3 regions of the Flexivirga sp. G2 genome follow, and region 1 is predicted to be linked to each of the others. Evidence: predicted binding sites of a transcription regulator. Region 1 holds the regulator's gene; each other region holds the start of a gene.

What was found. The regulator HrcA, encoded in region 1, represses chaperone genes, less so after heat shock. The targets are predictions, from matches to a motif close to TTNGCACTCGNNNNNNNCGAGTGCNAA.
Region 2: a site for HrcA is predicted at 2,606-2,632, ahead of ACZ50J_RS10995 (DNA polymerase III subunit beta family protein). Genes of this name have one in related genera too.
Region 3: a site for HrcA is predicted at 3,482-3,508, ahead of groL (chaperonin GroEL). Genes of this name have one in related genera too.

The regions. Positions count from the first base shown of each region.
Region 1 is NZ_AP039675.1:3,032,598-3,039,607, forward strand. It holds gene ACZ50J_RS14730 (ArsR/SmtB family transcription factor) at 1-552, shown strand, start outside; gene ACZ50J_RS14735 (16S rRNA (uracil(1498)-N(3))-methyltransferase) at 556-1,293, opposite strand; gene dnaJ (molecular chaperone DnaJ) at 1,300-2,427, opposite strand; gene hrcA (heat-inducible transcriptional repressor HrcA) at 2,477-3,505, opposite strand; gene ACZ50J_RS14750 (DUF3097 domain-containing protein) at 3,655-4,533, shown strand; gene ACZ50J_RS14755 (NUDIX hydrolase) at 4,530-5,423, shown strand; gene nadA (quinolinate synthase NadA) at 5,633-6,649, shown strand; gene ACZ50J_RS14765 (L-aspartate oxidase) at 6,649-7,010, shown strand, end outside.
Region 2 is NZ_AP039675.1:2,266,553-2,273,562, forward strand. It holds gene ACZ50J_RS10985 (TetR/AcrR family transcriptional regulator) at 1-213, shown strand, start outside; gene ACZ50J_RS10990 (MFS transporter) at 191-1,435, opposite strand; gene ACZ50J_RS10995 (DNA polymerase III subunit beta family protein) at 1,438-2,535, opposite strand; gene arc (proteasome ATPase) at 2,688-4,331, opposite strand; gene ACZ50J_RS11005 (tRNA (adenine-N1)-methyltransferase) at 4,500-5,531, opposite strand; gene ACZ50J_RS11010 (site-2 protease family protein) at 5,534-6,706, opposite strand; gene ACZ50J_RS11015 (RecB family exonuclease) at 6,888-7,010, shown strand, end outside.
Region 3 is NZ_AP039675.1:3,773,642-3,780,651, reverse strand. It holds gene ACZ50J_RS18290 (ROK family protein) at 1-312, opposite strand, end outside; gene ACZ50J_RS18285 (hypothetical protein) at 546-1,118, shown strand; gene ACZ50J_RS18280 (hypothetical protein) at 1,124-1,867, opposite strand; gene ACZ50J_RS18275 (GNAT family N-acetyltransferase) at 1,890-2,750, opposite strand; gene ACZ50J_RS18270 (hypothetical protein) at 2,835-3,368, shown strand; gene groL (chaperonin GroEL) at 3,629-5,260, shown strand; gene ACZ50J_RS18260 (potassium transporter Kup) at 5,569-7,010, shown strand, end outside.

The sequences.
Region 1 (7,010 bases):
CGCTTCTACTACCTGGCCGATCGGCAGGTCGCCGCGGCGTACGAGGCATTGAGCGCCATGACTCCCTTGCCGCCGATCACCTCCCTGCGCGCCGGCACCCGGATGCAACGGTTGCGCAGTGCGCGCACCTGCTACGACCACTTCGCCGGTCGGCTCGGCGTCGCGATCACCGCGGCCCTGATCGACTCGGCGGTCCTTGAGCCGTCGGACGAGTACGCCGACAATCGTCGCCGCCCGGACGACATGTTGTCCGCGCAACTGGGTGCCGGCCACTTTGTGCTCGGTCGGCGCGCCGCTGACGAATTGCCTTCGTGGGGCGTCGATCTCGCGACCGTGGAGGCGCTCAGCCGTCCGACATTGCGCTTCTGTCTGGACTGGACGGAGCAACGCGAGCACCTTGCCGGCGCGCTGGGTGCAGCGATCCTCGATGCTGCGCGAGAGCGGGAGTGGGTACGTCGTGGGCCGCGACCCCGTGAGCTGGTCGTCACCGACGACGGAGAAGCTGCCTTCGCCCGGCTGGCACCGCAGATCGGCGCACAGCGCGCCGGGTGACACCTACCAGCGGCTGCGCGCGAGCAGCACGGCGAGCGCGGTGGGGCCGGCATTGGACGCGCGCAACACCGTCGGCCCCAGTCGTATGGCGCACCCGCCGACAGCCTCGAAGGCCGCCAGCTCGTCGGGCGTGATACCGCCCTCCGGACCCACGACAACGACGACTTCGCCTGCAGGAACATCGAACTCGGCGATCGACGCCTCCGCGTCCTCATGGAGTATGACGACGGCGTTCGCGTCCTGGAGTCGTGCGACCGCCGACCGAGTGGTCACCAGTTGCTCCACCTGCGGCACGGTCGGGCGACGGGACTGCTTGCTCGCCGCCAGCGCTAGTGACTCCCACTTGCGGTGTGCCTTGGCCGCCTTGTCCCCCCGCCACTGCACGATGCTTCGGTCGGCCTGCCACGGGATCACGGCGTCGACACCGAGCTCGACGGCGGCCTCGATCGCCTGCTCGTCCCGCCCACCCTTGGCGAGCGCCTGCATCAACACGAATCGTGTTGTGGGCTGGTCGAATTCGCTGAGTGACCCGACTCGCACTGTGAGCTGATCGCGGGCAGCGGTGACGATCTCGCCCTCGACAACCCGTCCGGAGCCGTCGGCGACCTGAACCGTCTCGCCGACCTCGAGCCGACTGACCACGACCGCGTGCCGCGCCTCGTCCCCGGACACGCCGACGGTGTCCCCCACCGCGGTGCCGTCGAGCGCACCGGGCTCGGCGAAGAACAGGCGGGAGGTCACGCGCTGCTACTTCGCCTGGAAGGCGTCGCGCAGCTTCCCGAACAGGCCCTTCTCGACGCGACCGAAGCGAGCCTCGGGCCGCTCCTCGCCGCGTTCCTTGGCCAGCAGGCGGAGCAACTCCTCCTGCTGCGGGTCCAGCTTCGTGGGGACGCGCACGTTGGCGTGCACCAGCAGGTCGCCGCGCACCTGCGAGCGCAGGTGCGTCACGCCCAGCCCGCGCAGAGTGATCACGTCGCCGGGCTGGGTGCCCTGCGGGATCTCCACGTCACGTGTGCCGTCGAAGGTCTCCAGCGGAAGTGCTGTGCCGAGCGCAGCGGCCGTCATCGGCAGCTCGACCGAGCAGTGCAGGTCGTCACCGCGTCGCTGGAAGGTCGCGTGCTTGCGGACCCGCACCTCGACATACAGGTCACCGGCGGGTCCGCCGCCGGTGCCGACCTCACCCTCCCCGGACAGCTGGATGCGGGTGCCGGTGTCGACGCCGGCGGGCACCTTGACGGTGATCGTACGACGGTCGCGGACGCGCCCCTCACCGGAGCAGTTGAAGCACGGGTCGTCGATGATCTCGCCGAAGCCGCGGCACGCCTGGCACGGGCGGGTGGTCATGACCTGGCCAAGGAAGGACCGCTGCACCTCCTGGACCTGACCGCTGCCGTGGCAGATGTCGCAGGTGTGCTTGCCGGTGCCGGGCCGTGCACCGTCGCCGTGGCAGACCGAGCACGAGACCGCCGTGTCGAAGGTGAGCTCCTCCGCCCCACCGAAAACCGCTGTGCCCAGATCGATCTCGACCGCAATGAGGGCGTCCTGGCCGCGCTGCATCCGCGACCGCGGACCGCCCTGCGCCGCTCCGGCACCGCCGAAGAAGGCGTCCATGATGTCGGAGAACGAGAAACCCTGGCCATAGCCGGCACCGCCGCCGGCCGCGGCATAGGGGTCGCTGCCCATGTCGTAGGCGCGCCGCTTCTCGGCGTCGCCCAGCACGTCATACGCCTGGGAGACCTTCTTGAACTGGTCGGACGCCTCCTCGGACGGGTTCACGTCCGGGTGCAGCTTGCGGGCCAGCTTGCGGTAGGCCCGCTTGATCTCTTCCGGGCTCGCGTTCTGTGCGACACCCAGGTCGCCGTAGTAGTCGTTCACGAAGTTCCTTCGAGCGTCGCCGCTGTCATCGGGGTCTGGTTGAAGTTGCTCACTGATCGAGAATGTCGGCGACATAGCGTGCCACCGCACGCACCGCCGCCATGGTCGAGGGGTAGTCCATCCGCGTCGGACCGAGCACACCCAGGCTGGCGAGGCTGCCCGCGTCATACGCCGTCGTCACCAGCGAGGTGCCAGAGAGTCCGCTGATGGTGTTCTCGGTGCCGATCCGGACGGCGACACCCTCCGTGGGTTCGCCGCCCTCCTGCGTCAACAACCGCAACAGCACGACGTGTTCCTCGAGCGCGTCGAGCAACGGGCCGAGGGACAGCGCGAAGTCGCTGGAGCGGACGAGGTTGGCGGTGCCACCGAGCACAACCCGGTCCTCGCGCTCCTCCGCGAGGGTCGCGGCGACGGCCTCGATGACCACCGATCGCGAATCCTCCGGGCCCTGCTGCCGCAGCTCGACCGACCACTCGCGCAACGCCCTGGCCGCCACTGCTCGCCGCAGCCCGACGCTCCTGTCGTTGAGGCCGGCGCGCACCTGCTGGATGAGCTCGTCCGCCTCGTCCTCCGTGACCGAACGGCCGAGCTCGATGATTCGCTGGTCCACCTGGCCGGTCGACAGGATCACCACGAGCGTGAGCCGATCGGCGGACCGCGGGACGAGCTCGACGTGCCGCACCATGGCCGCATTGAGCGACGGGTACTGCACCACGGCCGCCTGGCCGGTCAACGAGGACAACAGGCGCACCGTGCGCGAGATCACGTCGTCCAGGTCCACCGAACGGACCAGGAACGCCTCGATCGCCGTGCGCTCGGCACGGGACAACGGCTTGATCTGGCTCAGCTTGTCGACATACAGGCGGTAACCGGCGTCGGTGGGGATGCGGCCGGCGGACGTGTGCGGCGCCGCGATCAGGCCTTCCTCCTCGAGGGCGGCCATGTCGTTGCGGACGGTCGCGGCGCTGACGCCGAGCTGGTGCCGGTCCAGCAGCGCCTTCGAGCCGACCGGCTCGGAGGTCGACACGTAGTCCTGCACGATGGCGCGCAACACCTGGAGCCGACGTTCCTCACTCATCCCGTGCACCTCCTCCGTGACCTCTCCTGCTGGCACTCAAGTATGTCGAGTGCCAAGTCTACGTTGCTCTCGCAACTCGACCGAATCGCCGAACAGCGCGGGGATTCTCCTGCGATGTTTCTCGTGGGATCACGGATAGTCTTCGCGACGTGACCGACAGATATGGCACGGATGTCCTCTCCGGCGACTGGCGCAAGCCACCGCGCGGTCGCTCCGAGCAGGTGCCGGCGGAGACCGGCCTGGTGGTCGAGGAGGTCCAGACCGGCTGGTGCGGCGCCGTCATCTCGGTGGAGAAGGCCGGCGGCATCCGCGTGGTCCACCTGGAGGACCGGCACGGCCGCAGCCGCGCGTTCCCGATGGGACCCGGATTCCTCATCGACGGCAAGCCGGTCGAACTGACCGCACCGACCTCCAGGGCGGACGCCGCGGCGCTGCAGGCCGCCCGCACCGCCGCCCTGACGACCGCGAGCGGCTCGCGAGCCGTCGCCGACGCACCGGCCCGTGTCGCGCGCGGGTCACGCATCTTCGTGGAGGGCAAGCACGACGCCGAACTCGTCGAGAAGGTGTGGGGCGCCGACCTGCGCATCGAGGGTGTCGTCGTCGAGCCGCTGCACGGCGTGGACGATCTGCGGGACGTCATCCGCGACTTCGCGCCCACGCCCGACCGTCGGATGGGTGTGCTCGTCGACCATCTCCTCCCGGGGACCAAGGAAGCGCGGATCGTGGCCGAGGCCCTCGCCATACCGGAGGCGCGGCGGGACGTGCTCGTGCTCGGCCACCCGTATGTCGACGTCTGGCAGTCCGTCCGGCCGGAACGGCTCGGCTGGACCAAGTGGCCGGTCATCCCGCGTGGCACCTCCTGGAAGCACGGCATCCTCGCCGCGCTCGACTGGCCGCACGAGACACAGGCCGACGTCGCGATGGGCTGGCAGCGCATCCTCGGCACGGTCCGCAGCTACACCGACCTGCAGCCCGAATTGCTCGGCCGTGTAGAGGAACTCATCGATTTCGTGACGGCGTCGTCATGAAGCTCGAGGCCGAGCTCGTCGCGGTCGTGCTCGCCGTCGACGCCGGCCGGCCGTGGGTACTGGCGACCGGGCAGCCCACCGCCCTGCCCGCCGGACCGCTGCGCGTCGAGGAGGAGTCGCTGCAGGCCGGAGTGCGCGAATTCGCCCGCGAACGGAGCGGATTCGAGCTCGGGTATGTCGAACAGCTCTACACCTTCGCGGACCTGAGTCGTTCCGGTGGCGACCGCCGCATGGTGTCCATCTCCTACCTCGGCCTGACTCGCGCGCAGATCGCCGGCAGCGTCCGGCCGACCGACTGGTCGCCGCTCTACGACCTGCTGCCCTGGGAGGACCGCCGGCATCTCGATGGCTCCGGCGCGGATCGACTCGGCGAGGAGATCGAACGCGCCCTGCGACGCTGGTCGGACGATTCCGAGGAGCGCCTCGACCGCTGCCGCTTCCTCTTCGCGCATGACGAACGACCCTGGCGCCCCGACCTGGCACTGCAGCGTTACGAGCTGCTCTGGGAAGCCGGCCTGGTTGCCGAATCACCTTCTGCAGGAAGCGTTTCCGCGCTCACTGCAGGGCCGATGCTGCATGACCATCGCCGCATTCTGGCGACCGGCCTCTCCCGCATCCGCGCCAAGCTGCAGTACCGGCCGGTGATCTTCGAGCTGATGCCCGAGACCTTCACCCTGCTGGCCCTGCAGGAGACGGTCGAGGCCATCGCGGGCCAGCATCTGCACAAGCAGAACTTCCGTCGCGCGGTCGAGGTCCAGCACGAGCTGGTCGAACCCACCGGCGGTGTCTCGCACGAGACCGGTGGCCGACCGGCGAAGCTGTACCGCTTCCGTGGCTCGGTCCGCGAGGAACGTGCCCAGGTCGGCACGAAGCTCCCGCTGCCCCGCTGAGTCCTCTGCTCCGACTCCTCGCGGGCCGGCTGCGACTCCTGCTCGCAGGCTCGCAGCGCGTCGCAGCCGACCTGGTCGTCGCCGAAACGTACCCAACTCTCCCCAGGGTCGACATACGCACGCTCCAGCACCCGAAACCGTGCCCAACTGTCCCCCGGGTCGAGGTGGGTACGCACCGGTGTTATGCTCAGTTTCAGCATTTACTCAACATGAGCATTAACCAATCCGAGGAGTCGATGGTGAGCATCAGCGAGTTGCAGTCCTACGACCACGCGGCGGCATACGAAGCTGTCCGGCACGTGATCCCCGAGGTCGAGTGGGCGATGTACGCCGACGACATCGAGGCGATCCAGCGGCTGAAGCGGGAGCAGGACGCCGTGATCCTCGCGCACAACTACATGACGCCGGAGGTGTTCCACGGCGTCGCCGACATCAAGGGCGACTCGCTGGCACTCGCCCGCGAGGCCGAGAAGGTCGACGCCGGCACCATCGTCCTGGCCGGCGTGCACTTCATGGCGGAGACCGCGAAGCTGCTCAACCCCAGCAAGCGGGTGCTGCTCCCCGATCTGCGTTCCGGCTGCTCGCTCGCGGAAAGCATTACGCCGGAAGACATTGCGCAGCTGCGCAAGGAGCACCCCGGTGCTCCGGTCGTCACCTACGTCAACACTTCCGCGGCGGTGAAGGCGGCGAGTGACATCTGCTGCACGTCCGGCAATGCGGTCAAGATCATCCAGTCCCTCGGTGTCGACAAGGTCATCATGATCCCCGACCAGTACCTCGCGCGGAACATCGCGGCGCTGACCGGCGTCGAGGTCGTCACCCACCCCGGAGCATGCGAGGTCCACGAGCGCTTCAGCTCGTTGGACATCGTGCAGATCCGCGAGGGCCACCCCGGCGTGACCGTCCTGGCGCACCCCGAGTGCCCGCCCGAGGTGGTCGCCGAGGCCGACTTCGCCGGCTCCACCGCCGACATGCAGCGGTATGTCGAGACCGAACAGCCTGCCAAGGTCGCGCTCATCACGGAGTGCTCGATGAGTGACAATATCGCCGCCGAGCACCCCGATCTCGAATTCGTCCGACCGTGCAACCTGTGCCCGCACATGAAGCGAAACACGTTGAGCGCCATACGAACCGCGCTGGAGACAGGTGGTCCGGAGATCGATGTCGACCCCGCCGTCGCCGCACTCGCCCGTCGCGCCATCGACCGGATGCTGGAGGTGCACTGATGAGCAACCCGATCATCATCGTCGGCTCCGGCCTGGCCGGACTCACCTGCGCATGGGCAAGCACCGAGCCCTGCGTTCTGGTGACCGCCGGATCGTTGACCGCCGGGGCTGCGAGCATGTGGGCCCAGGGCGGCGTCGCCGCGGCTCTCGCGCCGAACGACTCGACGCAGGACCACGCGGACGACACCTGGCGCGCCGGCGCGTTCTACGGTGACCGAGCCGTCATCGATCGCATCACCGACGACGCACCGGGCATCGTTCGCCTCCTGACGGAGCTCGAGGTCCCCTTCGACCGGGCTCCCGACGGGAGTCTGGACCTGGCGCTCGAGGGCGGTCACAGCAGGCCGCGCGTCGCCCACGC
Region 2 (7,010 bases), 770 kb from region 1:
TCCATCGCTGACTACGTGCGTCAGCACAAGGCCGGCTTCGAGGCTCGGATCCGTGAGCTCGTCGCCGCGGCTGCGCTCCCCGCGAAGCTTGCGCCCCAACTCGTTCTGCTGGTCGAGGGCGCGCAGACGACGGCGGCGATCTTCGGCTCGGTGCAACCCGCCGACGACGCGCGCGCGGCTGCCGAGCTGCTCATCGACGCCTCTTCGCGGTGACCGCGGAGCCGGGCGACTGTCGCCCGGCCGGACTGCGAATCCACCACACCACAACCACCCCCATACCTGCCGCGCACAGCGCCAGCGACCACCGGACGCTCACCACGCCGGCAACCGACGTGAAGATCACTGTGGCGACGAGAAGCGTTGTCATCTGGACGAATACGAGCAGCGACTGATATCTGCCGAGTTGCTCCACAGGTGACGCCGCGAGGTATGCCGGGAAGAGATGCGCCGTACACACGGACACTCCGACTCCCAGCAGGACCGCGGCCGCGAGGGCCATGCCGGGCGTCGGTCCGAGGGCCATACCGGACAGTCCGACGCTGACCATGGACAGTCCGACGCCGACAGCGGATCGAGGCCGCCGGGAGGCTCCACGCCGTGCCACGATGATGGTCACGACGATCCCACCGACCAACCAACCGACTTCGATCAGACCGGAAGCGCCCGGCCCCCAACCGGATTCGCGGGCCAGGAGCGACGGCCCGTAGATCACGGCGGGCAGGACCCCCGACGCGATCAGGCCGGTCGTCACCAGGACCGCCCGCAACTGCGCTGTGCGCCATACCGTGGCCAGCGGCCGAAGGATGTCGAGTCCTGTTGGGCCCGGCTCCGGCTGTGCAGCGTAGGGCGGCCGGATCCGCAGCAGCACGACCAGCACCAGGACGAATGTCACGGCGTCGACGGCGGCCACCCCACCGAATGCGATGGCCGCGACCGCGGCCGCGCCGCACGGCGGTCCGGCGATCCGGGCCAGTTGCGAGAGGGTGCTGTTGAGTGCGGTGGCCCGCGGTAACGCATCACCACTGGCGAAAAGCCTTGGCACCACGCCGGATGCGGGCAGGTAGAACGCCTCTTCGACACCGGTGACAACAGCAACAACGACCAGCAGCCACGCCTGGACACCGGTCGTGGTGGCCAGGATCACGACGGTGACGGCCAGCAGCAACATAGCGCCGTCGCCGGCAAGCAGCATCCGGCGGACGCCGACCCGATCCGCCACTGCTCCCCCGACGAGCAGCAGCGCCGCGGTCGGCAGGGTGATCAACACGCCCACCAACCCGGTCAATCCGGCCGATATCCCAGTGGCGTACCAGGTGACGGCGAAACCGAAGGCCGAGCTGCCGGCCAGACTGATCGCCGACGCGACCGCCCACCAGACGAACGGCGCAGGCATGCCGCGCTCGGCCACCGGAGTGGTGGCTGTCCGGGCGCTCACGGTCACTCGTCCGCCGCGTCACGCCGGACCGGCATGACGATCGTGGTGAAGGTCCCTTGGTCGGCCGAGCGTACGACGATCGGGTTGTTGGCTCGGGCCGGGAGTTCGAGCAGCACCTCCGGCCCGATGCTCACGTCGAGCGCCCCGAGCAACAACGACGGCCGGAATGCCATGGCGAGAGCATCGCCCGTGCAGATCGCCGTCAACCGGGTGCCGTGGCGGTCACCGTCGATCCGCACGTCGAGGAACTCCGGTCCCGTGGTGAGCACCACGGCGTCCGCGTCGGCGAGCCGCAACAGTTCGGTCGACAGTCGCGCACGGTCCACCGTGACGCGACCGGCGATCGGCGAGAGAGAAGCCAACACCGATTGATACGAAGGGAATTGCGCGTCCAGCGTCGCCAGCCGGAGTTCATCGCCCGCCGATTCGAGCGTCGCTCCGTCTTCGCCGATCCGGATGCGCACGCGGTCGTGAGTCGCCGCGAAACGCACGACCTCCGGGACCGCGTCCGCGGCGACGACGATCGGTCGGTCCGCGCCGGACGACTCCTCGACCGGCAGGCTGCGCACGGCCATCCAGTAGCGGTCGGTCGCGACGACGGTGAGTTCGTCGCCACCCAACTGCAGCAGCACTCCCACGAGCACCGGTATGTCGGGGACGGCTGCAGCGGCAGGCGACACCTGCCGTAACGCGCTGGCCAGCTCCGGGCCGCGGACCGCGACGGTCGTCGGTGTGGTCGTGCCCGGCAGGTCCGGAAGGGCCGCGATCACGTCCTCGGTGGTCTCTCGCGCCTGGCGGGCGATGCCGGACACCTGCTCGGCATACGACCGCAATGCTGCCCTGGCCTGCTCCGGCGGACCGTCGAGAACGGTGCGAATGTCCTGCAATGGCAGGCCGATCCCGCGCAATCGGCTGATCGTCGTCGCGCGCCGCTCCTGCTCCGCCGAGTAGTAGCGGTACCCGCTGGCGGAGTCGACCTCGTACGGCTGCAGCAGACCGCAATCGTCGTAGAACCGCAGCGCGCTGGAACTGAGACCGACCAGGCGCGCGAACGCACCGATGGTCAACAGCGACGACTGGGACGAAGACTCGTTCCTCATCTTCGCCTCAGTCGCTCTACGCCGCTGGTCCGTCCTTCGGCCGGCACGTTGTTCAGCCACGAGCCCAGCTTGGCCCCTCAACCAACTCGAAGGTCAAGCGGCGCAGGTCGAGTAGCGGGCGAGGTACGCTCCCCCGCTACTCGATCACCGTGTCAGAGGTACTGGCCGGTGCCCTTGATCGAGTCGATCGAGCGGCCGGGTTCCGCGCCGTCCTTGCCGTCGATGAGCGTGCGGATGTAGACGATCCGCTCGCCCTTCTTGCCGGAGATGCGTGCCCAGTCGTCCGGGTTGGTGGTGTTGGGCAGGTCTTCGTTCTCCTTGAACTCGTCCACGCACGAGCGCAGCAGGTGATCGACCCGGATGCCCTTCTGACCGGTGGTCAGCTGGTCCTTGATCGCCATCTTCTTCGCGCGGTCGACGATGTTCTGGATCATCGCACCGGAGTTGAAGTCCTTGAAGTAGAGGATCTCCTTGTCGCCGCTGGCGTAGGTGACCTCCAGGAACTTGTTCTCGTCGATCTCGGTGTACATCCGCTCGACCGACGCCTGGATCATCGCCTCGACCGTCTCCTGCGCCGAGTTGTTGTGCTCTGCGAGGTCGTCGGCGTGCAGCGGCAGCTCGGGCACGAGGTACTTGCCGAAGATGTCCTTGGCGCTCTCGGCGTCGGGGCGCTCGATCTTGATCTTCACGTCCAGCCGGCCGGGGCGCAGGATCGCCGGGTCGATCATGTCCTCGCGGTTCGATGCGCCGATGACGATGACGTTCTCGAGGCTCTCGACACCGTCGATCTCGGCCAGCAGCTGCGGCACGATGGTGGTCTCCACGTCGGACGAGACACCCGAGCCGCGGGTCCGGAACAGCGACTCCATCTCGTCGAAGAACACCACGACCGGTGTGCCGTCGGACGCCTTCTCGCGAGCCCGCTGGAAGATCAACCGGATGTGCCGCTCGGTCTCGCCGACATACTTGTTGAGCAGCTCGGGACCCTTGATGTTCAGGAAGTATGCCGCCTCCTCACGCCCGGTCCGCTCTGCGACCTTGCGTGCCAGATTGGCGGCAACCGCCTTGGCGATCAACGTCTTTCCGCATCCGGGCGGGCCATAGAGCAGCACACCCTTCGGCGGCCGCAGGGCGTGCTCACGGAACAGGTCGGCGTGCAGGTAGGGCAGCTCGACCGCGTCCCGGATCTGCTCGATCTGACCGGCCAGACCACCGATGTCCTCGTAGTGGATGTCCGGCACTTCCTCCAGCACGAGGTCGGCGACCTCGGCCTTCGGGATCCGCTCGAAGACGAATCCGCTGCGGCTGTCGCACAGCAGGGAGTCCCCGGCGCGGATCGTCTCGCCGGCGAGTTTGGCCGCGATGCGGCAGATGCGCTCCTCGTCGGCATGCGCGACGACCAGCACCCGGTCCTCGCCGAGCATCTCCTTGGCCTGGACCAGCTCACCGACCCGCTCGAAACCGACGACGGCGACGACGTTCAGGGCTTCGTTGAGCATGACTTCGCGGCCGAGGGTCAGCTCGCCCGGCTCGATCGACGGACTCACCGCCACCCGCAGCTTGCGCCCCGAGGACAGGATGTCGGCGGTGGCGTCGTCGTGCGTCTCGATGACGATGCCGTATGACGCGGGCGGTTGCGCCAACCGGTCGACCTCACCCTTGAGGTTGACGATCTGCTCGCGGGCTTCCTTCAGGGTGCGCACCAGTCGCTCGTTCTGGGCGGACATCGTGCCTACCGAGGCCTGGAGCTGCCGAACCTGCTGCTGCAGGTCGCCGGCGTTGGAGTGCGAGGACAGGGCAAGTCGTTCGCGCAATGTCCGGATCTCGCGTTGCAGGCCCTCGATCGAGCCTTGCGGCGCATCAGATTCGTGGGAGTGGTCGGTCACTGTCGGCCTCCTATGCGCGAGCGCGACGTCAGTCGTCGCTGCGGTTCGATGCCAACCGACCCTAACCCGCGAACATGATCATTCGAGCGGCGGCTCGCCTGCCGAACGTTGCAATTTGCGCAGCTTCTTCTCCGAAACGGGGCGCTCGCCCAGATTCTCGGACGTCCACGATTCGGGCGACCGGCCGGCCTCGAACGTGCTCGTCTCAATATCTGGAGCATCCGCGGCACCAGCAGCCTTCGCCGGGCGGCGCTTGCGCAGCGGCGGAGTCACTCCGGGTGCCAGCCGGCGGGTCGAGATCAGGAAGCCGGTGTGGCCGTGCATCCGATGCTGCGGCCGGACGGCCAGCCCCTCCAGGTGCCAGCCGCGCACCATCGACTCCCAGGCTTCGGGCTCGGTGTAACCGCCGTGTGCCTTGACGCCCTCGGCAACACGGGACAACTGGGTGACCGTTGCGACATACGCGATGAAGACCCCGCCGGGGGCCAATGCGTCGGCGGCGGCGTCGAGGCACTCCCACGGCGCAAGCATGTCGAGGACGACCCGATCGACTGTCCCGGGCTCGGCGACGGCCGGTAGCACGTCGACGAAGTCGCCGACGGAGATCGTCCAGGCAGGGTGGTCCCCGCCGAAGAACGAGCGCACGTTGCCCCGCGCGATGTCGGCGAACTCGCGGCGCCGTTCGATCGAGTGGAGCTCACCGCTGTCGCCGACCGCCCGCAGCAACGACATGGACAGCGCACCGGATCCGACTCCGGCCTCCACCACCCGAGCGCCCGGGAAGATGTCGGCCATCGCGACGATCTGGCCGGCGTCCTTCGGGTAGACGACCGCCGCGCCGCGCGGCATCGACATGACGTAGTCCGACAGCAGCGGACGGAGTACCAGGTACTCCGTGCCTGCCGTGTTGGTGATCGTGCTGCCGTCGGGCAGGCCGATCAGGTCGTCGTGGACGAGGTGGCCGCGGTGCGTGTGGAACTGCTTGCCCGGTGTGAGCTCGAGCGTGTGCATGCGGCCCTTCGGGTCGGTCAGTTGCACGCGTTCGCCGGCTGCGAAGGGTCCGCGACGGGCGGCGGCTCCAGTGGGTTCGGGCTGATTCACAAGGGGCAATCCTAGGGTCGGTCCGCCCCGATCGCCGAACCGCGTCGGACCGGCGGCGCCGTCGAGCGCTCGGCGGCGGCGAGTGCGTCGCCGAGCGCCTGGATCGCGACCAGCCCGACCGGCCGCCCGTCGACCACCACCAACAGCTCCTGTATGGCGCCGCCCACCTCCTGAGCGGCGCGCACGAGCGCCGTGACGTCGACGTCGACCGACGGGACCTCGGCAACCCAGCCGGCCGGCTGCACCCGAGCCAGCGCGGCGGTCCGCAGCTCCGGCAGGTCCGGACGCGCGGCGCGTTGCACGTCCGCCGCTGCGATGACGCCCCACGGGACACCGTGCTGGTCCACGACGACCACGTCGTTCGCGGGCGGCAACTGCGTCACCGGAGCGCTGTCGGGCGCGATGACTGCCGGACGGAGCACATCGTGCACGTGGACCCGGGCGAACAACCGACCCGCCCGGGCACGAGCGACGGCATTGCTGGCACCGACCCACAGGAAGCCGGCGATCAGCACCGACCACAGCACGTAGAACGTCTGTGGCGTCTCGCCCTGCACCAGCGGGCGTACGACGGTCCACGCGACGAACAGCACGGCCAGGACGCGGCCGCACCAGCCGGCCACCAGCAGGCCTGCGGAGCGCGAGCCGGTCACGCGCCATACGACCGCGTCGAGGATGAATCCGCCGTCCAGCGGCATACCGGGCAGCAGGTTGAAGACGGCGACGAACGCGTTGGTGAAGACGACCGCCCCGAGCAGCAGATGTGCCACCTCACGGTCGTCGGCGACGGCGTGCAGCGCGAGCCAACCTGCAAGCGCGAGAACGGCATTCGCGAGCGGGCCGACAACGGCGACCAGCGCACTCGACATCGGCGAGGTGTCGTCGGTGTCGTATGCCGTGTGCCCGCCCCAGAGGTCGGCCACGATGCGGCGGACGTGGTAACCGCGCCACTGTCCGACCAGCGCGTGGGCGGCCTCGTGTGCGACCACCGACAGCAGCAGGAGCAGGGTGTAGAGGAAGGCGACGAAGTAGGCACCGCCGCCGAGATCGGGATAGGCGTCGGCGACCTCCGGCCCGAAGGTCGCGATGATCACCACGGCGATGATCGGCCAGGTGCGACCGACGTAGACGGGCACACCACGCAACGTGCCCAACTGCCAGCCGGGCCGGTCCGCGTTCGCCATCGGTCAAGCCTACGTGGCGTGCTCCGCGCGCCGGTGGGCGCCGGGCACCTCCGCGCTGGTGTCGGACCGTGCCGTTAGCGTGGCGCAGGTGGGACGCACGACGGACGCGACAGCACAGGTGACGACCGACGGGCCGGCGCCGGTCCGACCGGCGCTGTCACCGAGCCGAGCCGGTGACTTCATGCAGTGTCCGCTGCTCTATCGGTTCCGGGTGGTCGACCGGCTGCCGGAGGAGCCCTCCGCGGCAGCCGCGCGCGGGACCCTGGTGCACTCGGTGCTGGAACACCTCTTCGACATACCGGCG
Region 3 (7,010 bases), 740 kb from region 1:
CGCGGAGGTCGCGAGCAGACCGCCCGCCAGGTCGGTGACCACCACCTGGGCGCGCTCGCCGGTCAGGTCGAGGCCGGCCACTGCGCCAGCGGACGCGCGAAACGTGCTGACTCGCGCGGGTCGACCACTGCCTCGACTCTGTGCCGATGCATCCGTGTGGACGAGCAGTTCGCGCTCGAGGCGGCCGAGCGCCGACTCGACGGTCGGCCGGGACAGGCCGGTGGTGTCGGCGAGTTCGCTGACCGTCGCCGCCCCCGCGTCGCGGATTGCGGCGAGTACTCGCTGGTGGCTGTCGCCGGTGGCGATCGACATGATTCCCCTCGAACGAAAGTGAGTTTCATAATGTTTATGAAACTTGTTGCGAAAGAGAGTGGCGCAGCTCACATCGGGCGTCAAGGACGGTCTGCATCGTGAGATCCGTGTCTCAGCAGACGTCTCGACAAGGAGTCGTGCCGCGACGTTTGGCGACTTCTCGCCAAGCGCTCGGGGGCTGCGTTGGGCCGCGGAATGGTGAGTCGGTCATCACTCGGAGGAAGGGAAACACCATGCGGAACACGTTCAAACTGCTGCCGGTTGCGGCGGCTGCTCTGCTCGCGCTGGCGGGGCCGGGCGCTGCTGCCCGCGCGACGTCGCCGGCGGACAGCTCGACCGGGGTATTCGCCCACCAGGCAACGGAACTCGGTCTCACCCCGGCCGCGCAGCACCGACTACAGAGTCAGGTCGACCAGGAGGTCCGCCGCACGCACGGAAAGCAGACCGCGCTCAACGAGGTGCATTGGAGCGGCGGGACCACCGTCTTCGTGCTGCCCGGCGAGACCCGTGCCCGGCATCTCAGCGACGGGGTGCATGCATTGCAGGGCACGGTCTACCGATGCCCGCCGAAGTACTTCTGCAACTACCGCTACCACAACTGGGAGGGGACGATGCACGAGCTCTACCACTGCACGTACTACCGGACGCCCTACCCGTTCACCTCGTGGGTCAATAACCAGACGAAGGGCACGAACGCGCGCTTCTACGACTCACAGGGCAAGTTCAGCTACGCCAGCCCGGGAGCGCCGGTGAAGACGCCGTGGGACAGCGACGCCTGGCGGGTCTGGTCGATCAAGCCCTGCTGAGCCACTCACAACCACCCACGCCGCGCCGCTTCCACGCCCGCCTGGAATCGATTGCGGGCGCCCAGGAGGGCCATGAGTTCGGCGACCCGGCGGCTGTAACTGCGCGCCGACATACCCAGTGCGCGCGCGGCGGTCTCGTCGGAACCACTGAAGGTCAGGGTGGGCAGCAGTTGGGTCAGATGTGACGGCGGCCGGCCGCCGCGGTCGTTCGCGATCACGGCGGCCGGGTCGTCACCGACCCGCCACAGATTCTGGTGGAACGCGACCAGTGCGGACACCACGGCACCGTCGCGAATCACCCGGAAGCCGTTGGCGAGCACGACTGAGTCCAGCGGCAGCAGGGCCAGTCGTCGGTCGATGATCGTGAGTTTCGTCGGTATGGCGGGCAGCACCCGCGCGTGCCCACCGTCGCGATAGACGATCGCGCCGAGTTCGGTGTCGGCGAGCAGGCCGGCCCGGGAGGTGATCTGCCGGACGGTCACCCCACGGCGGACCGCAGCGCGGAGCGTGGACGGACCACGCAACTGGATCGCCTCCGGCACCTGGCCGGACAGCAAGTAGGTCGTGTCGTCGACGCCGAGAATCTCCCGTCGAGCGATGCTGCGCAGTCTGCTGATGCTGTCCCACACCCTGGCCCGTGATCCGGTGATGGTGGCGTCGGGAGGTGCGGCACCGGCGGCGAGCGGCCCACGGCCTCGTTCCATCGCCTGGCCGAAAGCGTCTGTCGCGTCGAAGGATTCCCCTGCCATGTCCCGCTCCGTCTTCCGCCGCTCAGTCGGTGGCGGCCTTCTCGCCATACCACGTGGTCGTCGAGACCGGCCGAAAACCGACGCCTTGGTATGTCGCGCCGGCGATGTCGGACCCGAACGAGACCTTCACCCGCTCCATCCCGCGCGCAGCGAGGCGCGCGACCCCCTCGCTGACCAACGCGGAGGCCAACCCTCGCCGCTGGAACTCGTCCTCCACTCGCACCGGTTCGACCAAGCCGACCCTGGTGACCGGATCGGCCCAGAAGAGTGCGAATCCGGCGGACCGTCCGTCGGCGGACTCCACCCAGAGGTCGAGCTCGGGGTCGTAGAGGGAGCATTGCTCCAGTCGTTCGGCAACGCGCTCGCCATTGCGCTTGCGCATCGGGTGTGCGGCGTCCGCGCGTTGGGTGCGGTCGACCAGCACGAACCCGTCGGCCACGGGTCGGACGGCGCCGACGTCGCGGGTGTGCAGCCATGCGGTGCTGTCCGTGTATCCCGCCGTCAGGCCGGCACCCCGGGCGAGAGGAAGCAGCGCGGTGTCGTCGTCCCCGACCGGGATGTCGAAACCTCCGGGGGAGTAGCGACGTCCTGCCTCGAGAGCCGCGGCGAAGGTCGTGTCCAGGTCGAAGGCTCCGGGCACGACGATCGGGTCGACCTGGCACCCGGTCCGGTCGCCCGTGAGCAGTATGCCGGCGACCGGCCCGTCGTCGTCGAGCCAGAACGGTTGCTCGACGTCGTCGGAAGCACTCGGACGGCGCCACCACCACTGCACGTCGGCGGCCTCCCACAGTCCGCGGTCCGGATCGGCCGATCGGGTGCGCTGCAGCAGTCGAGTCGCCAGTTCCTGGGCGTCGAGCCCGGAGGCCTTGATCTGGGTCGCCATGCGTTCAGGCTAGGAGGCCGACGCCGGATCGCGCTCCTCATTATTGGTGTGCGACCGCTGCACGGCGACTGATTGGATCGACGTATGAGTACCGAGCGCGTGCCGTGGCCACGCAGCCTGCTGATCACCGGCACCGTCGGCGCCGGGAAGACGACCACGGCATACGCGATCGGCGACCTGCTTCGGGAACGAGGCCTCGCACATGCGGTGATCGATCTCGACGAGTTGCACCGCCTGTGGCCGGCGCCGGCGGGGGACGGCTTCAACCAGCAGGTCGAGTTGGCGAATCTGGCTGCGGTCGCGGCGAATTACCGCAACGCCGGTGCCGAACGGCTGGTGCTCGCGGGTGTGGTGCTGCACGACCGGGCCCGCTACGAGCGGGCGCTCGGTGAGCCCGTCGTGCTCTGCCGACTCCGGCCGCCGCTCGACCGGGTCGACGCACGCCTGATCGCCCGGCACGAGCCGGGTGAGGAGCGCGACTGGCACGTCGCCCGTGCGCCGGAGCTCGACGTGCTGCTCGACGACGCGGACACCGCGGACCTCGCCATCGACGTTGATGACGACACTCCTGGGCAGGTCGCCATGCGTGTCCTTGCCGCCACCCGCTTCGCCGAGTGACGGCTCTCTCGGCGAGTGACGGCGGGATCTGACCGTCGCTCGGCGAGGAAGCCGTCATTCGGGAGGGGTCCGGCCCCGTTTGCACTCGCCGTTGGAGAGTGCCAATAATGGCCTTAGCACTCTCCTAGTCAGAGTGATAGTTCGGATGTATGGCGAGAGCCGGACCTCGCGGGACTCAGACAGTCCTTCGAAGAACCGGCTCGTCCGTCGCGGGCGCCATACGACTGACTCCGCAACAACACGTGAGGATTGGACTGCACATGGCCAAGACCATTGCATTCGACGAGGAGGCCCGGCGCGGGCTCGAGCGGGGTATGAACACCCTCGCCGACGCCGTCAAGGTCACTCTCGGCCCCAAGGGCCGCAACGTCGTCCTGGAGAAGAAGTGGGGCGCACCCACGATCACCAACGACGGTGTGAGCATCGCCAAGGAGATCGAGCTCGACGAGCCGTACGAGAAGATCGGCGCCGAGCTCGTCAAGGAAGTCGCCAAGAAGACCGACGACGTGGCCGGTGACGGCACCACCACGGCGACCGTGCTCGCTCAGGCGATGGTGAAGGAAGGCCTGCGCAACGTTGCCGCGGGCGCCAACCCGATGGCCCTCAAGCGCGGCATCGAGGCCGCCGTGGCCGCCGTGTCCGAGGAGCTGACCAAGGCCTCCAAGGAGATCGACACCAAGGAGCAGATCGCGGCCGTCGCCGGGATCTCCGCCGGTGGCGACGCTTCCGTCGGTGACCTGATCGCCGAGGCGATGGACAAGGTCGGCAAGGAAGGTGTCATCACCGTCGAGGAGAGCAACACCTTCGGCCTGGAGCTCGAGCTCACCGAGGGCATGCGCTTCGACAAGGGCTACATCTCCGGTTACTTCGTGACCGACACCGAGCGCATGGAGACCGTTCTCGAGGACCCCTACGTCCTGATCGTCAACTCCAAGATCGGCAGCATCAAGGATCTGCTGCCGCTGCTGGAGAAGGTCATGCAGTCGGGCAAGCCGCTGGTCATCATCGCCGAGGACGTCGAGGGCGAGGCCCTGTCGACCCTGGTGGTCAACAAGATCCGTGGCACGTTCAAATCGGTCGCCCTCAAGGCGCCCGGCTTCGGTGACCGTCGCAAGGCCATGCTCGGCGACATCGCGATCCTGACCGGTGGTCAGGTCATCTCCGAGGAGGTCGGCCTCAAGCTCGACACCGCGGAACTGGACCTGCTCGGCAAGGCCCGCAAGGTCGTCGTCACCAAGGACGAGACGACCATCGTCGAGGGCGCCGGTGACGCCGACCAGATCGCCGGTCGCGTTGCGCAGATCCGCGCCGAGATCGAGAACTCCGACTCCGACTACGACCGCGAGAAGCTGCAGGAGCGCCTGGCCAAGCTGGCCGGCGGTGTTGCGGTCATCAAGGTCGGCGCGGCCACCGAGGTCGAGCTCAAGGAGCGCAAGCACCGCATCGAGGACGCGGTCCGCGCTGCCAAGGCTTCGGTCGAGGAGGGCATCGTCGCCGGTGGTGGCGTTGCGCTGCTGCAGGCCGCCAAGGGTGCGTTCGAGTCGCTGAAGCTCGAGGGCGACGAGGCGACCGGCGCCAACATCGTCCAGGTCGCCGCCTCGGCTCCGCTGAAGCAGATCGCTGCCAACGCGGGCCTGGAGCCCGGTGTCGTGTCCGCCAAGGTGGCGTCGCTGCCCGTCGGTGAGGGCCTCAACGCCGCCACCGGTGAGTACGTCGACATGCTTGCGGCCGGCATCCCGGACCCGACCAAGGTGACCCGCTCGGCGCTGCAGAACGCCGGCTCGATCGCCGCGCTGTTCCTCACCACCGAGGCGGTCATCGCCGACAAGCCGGAGAAGACGCCGGCCATGCCGGCCGACCCGTCCGGCGGCATGGGCGACATGGGCTTCTGACGAAGCACGCAACGAAGGTTGGCGGCTTCGCCGTAACCGACGATCGCGGAACGGCCGGGTCAGCTGCGAGCTTGCGAGCAGCGACCTGGCCGTTGTGCGTGAGGAGTGCGGCTACGGGCACAGCGACGAAGGAGCGAAGCCGCCGGCCGAAGTGGAGTGCGAGGAAGAGCCCTGAAGTAATGGGCTTCTAGTCCGCCCACGAAGTTTCTCCGACCTCAGGTCGGAGAACGCGTGACCATCGAAGAGGCCGTCCACCCTGTGAATGGGGTGGACGGCTTCTTCATGTTCGTGGTGCACAATCACCGGTTGTGGCAACGCCTTCGGCTCCGACGCACCGCGTCAAACTCTGGTCCCTGACGCTCGGGGCACTCGGTGTCGTCTTCGGTGACATCGGCACCAGCCCGCTCTACTCGCTGCAGACGATCTTCTCGCTCGACCACAACCGGGTCGACACGACCCACGAGGACGTCTATGGCGTGATCTCGCTGGTGTTCTGGGCGGTCACGATCGTCGTGAGCATCAAGTACGTCGTCTTCATCCTGCGCGCCGACAACGATGGCGAGGGCGGCGACCTCGCGCTTGCGGCGCTCGCCCGCCGCGCGGTCCGACCGGGCGGTAAGCGATTCGCACTGGTGATGGTGCTGGGTGTCTTCTCCGCGTCGCTCTTCAGCGGTGACAGCGTGATCACACCGGCCATCTCGGTGCTGTCGGCGGTCGAGGGTCTTGCGGTGCCGGCCCCGGGGCTGCACGACGTCGTGCTCCCGATCGCCATCACGATCATCGTCATCCTCTTCGTGGTGCAGCGTTTCGGCACCTCCGTGGTGGGCAAGCTGTTCGGCCCGGTGATGGTGCTCTGGTTCGTGACGATCGCGGTGCTCGGGTTGACGAAGGTGATCCCGAATCCGGGGATCATCCGCGCACTCTCACCGACATACGCCCTCCAGTTCTGGTTCGAGCACCCGTTCGTCGCGTTCATCGCGATGGGCGCGGTGGTGCTGTCGATCACCGGGGCCGAGGCGCTGTATGCCGACATGGGCCACTTCGGCCGTTCGCCGATCCGGCGCGCGTGGTTCTTCCTCGTCTTCCCGTGCCTGACGCTCAACTACCTCGGCCAGGGCGCGCTGATCACCGAATCGCCTGGCGCCATACGCAATCCGTTCTTCCTGCTCGGCCCGTCGTGGGCGCAGTGGCCGATCGTGATCCTGGCGACCATGGCCACCGTGATCGCCTCGCAGGCGGTGATCTCCGGAGCTTTCTCGGTGGCGCGTCAGGCCGAGCGACTCGGCTACCTGCCACGGCTCACCGTGCTGCACACGTCCGAGCACGAGAGCGGTCAGATCTACATCCCGTCGATCAACTGGTCGTTGTTCGCCGGGGTGCTGGTGCTCATGCTGACCTTCCGCACGTCCCAGCACCTGGCCACGGCATACGGCCTGGCGGTCACGGGCACGCTCGTGCTCAGCTCGACCCTCTTCCTGGTCTATGCCGAGTCCGCCTGGAAGTGGCCGAAGTGGCGGTTGATCCTCGTCGGAGTACTGTTCTACGGCGTCGAGTTGACGTTCCTCGCCGCGAACCTGGCGAAGGTCATTCACGGCGGTTGGTTGCCGCTCTCGATCGCGGCCGTGGTCGCCACCACGATGTTCACGTGGCGTCGCGGCGCCTCGATCGTCTCGGGGATGCGACGGGAGAAGGAGGGGCGGCTCACCGAGTTCATCGACTACCTGCAGACCTGCGAGGTGACGCGTGTCCC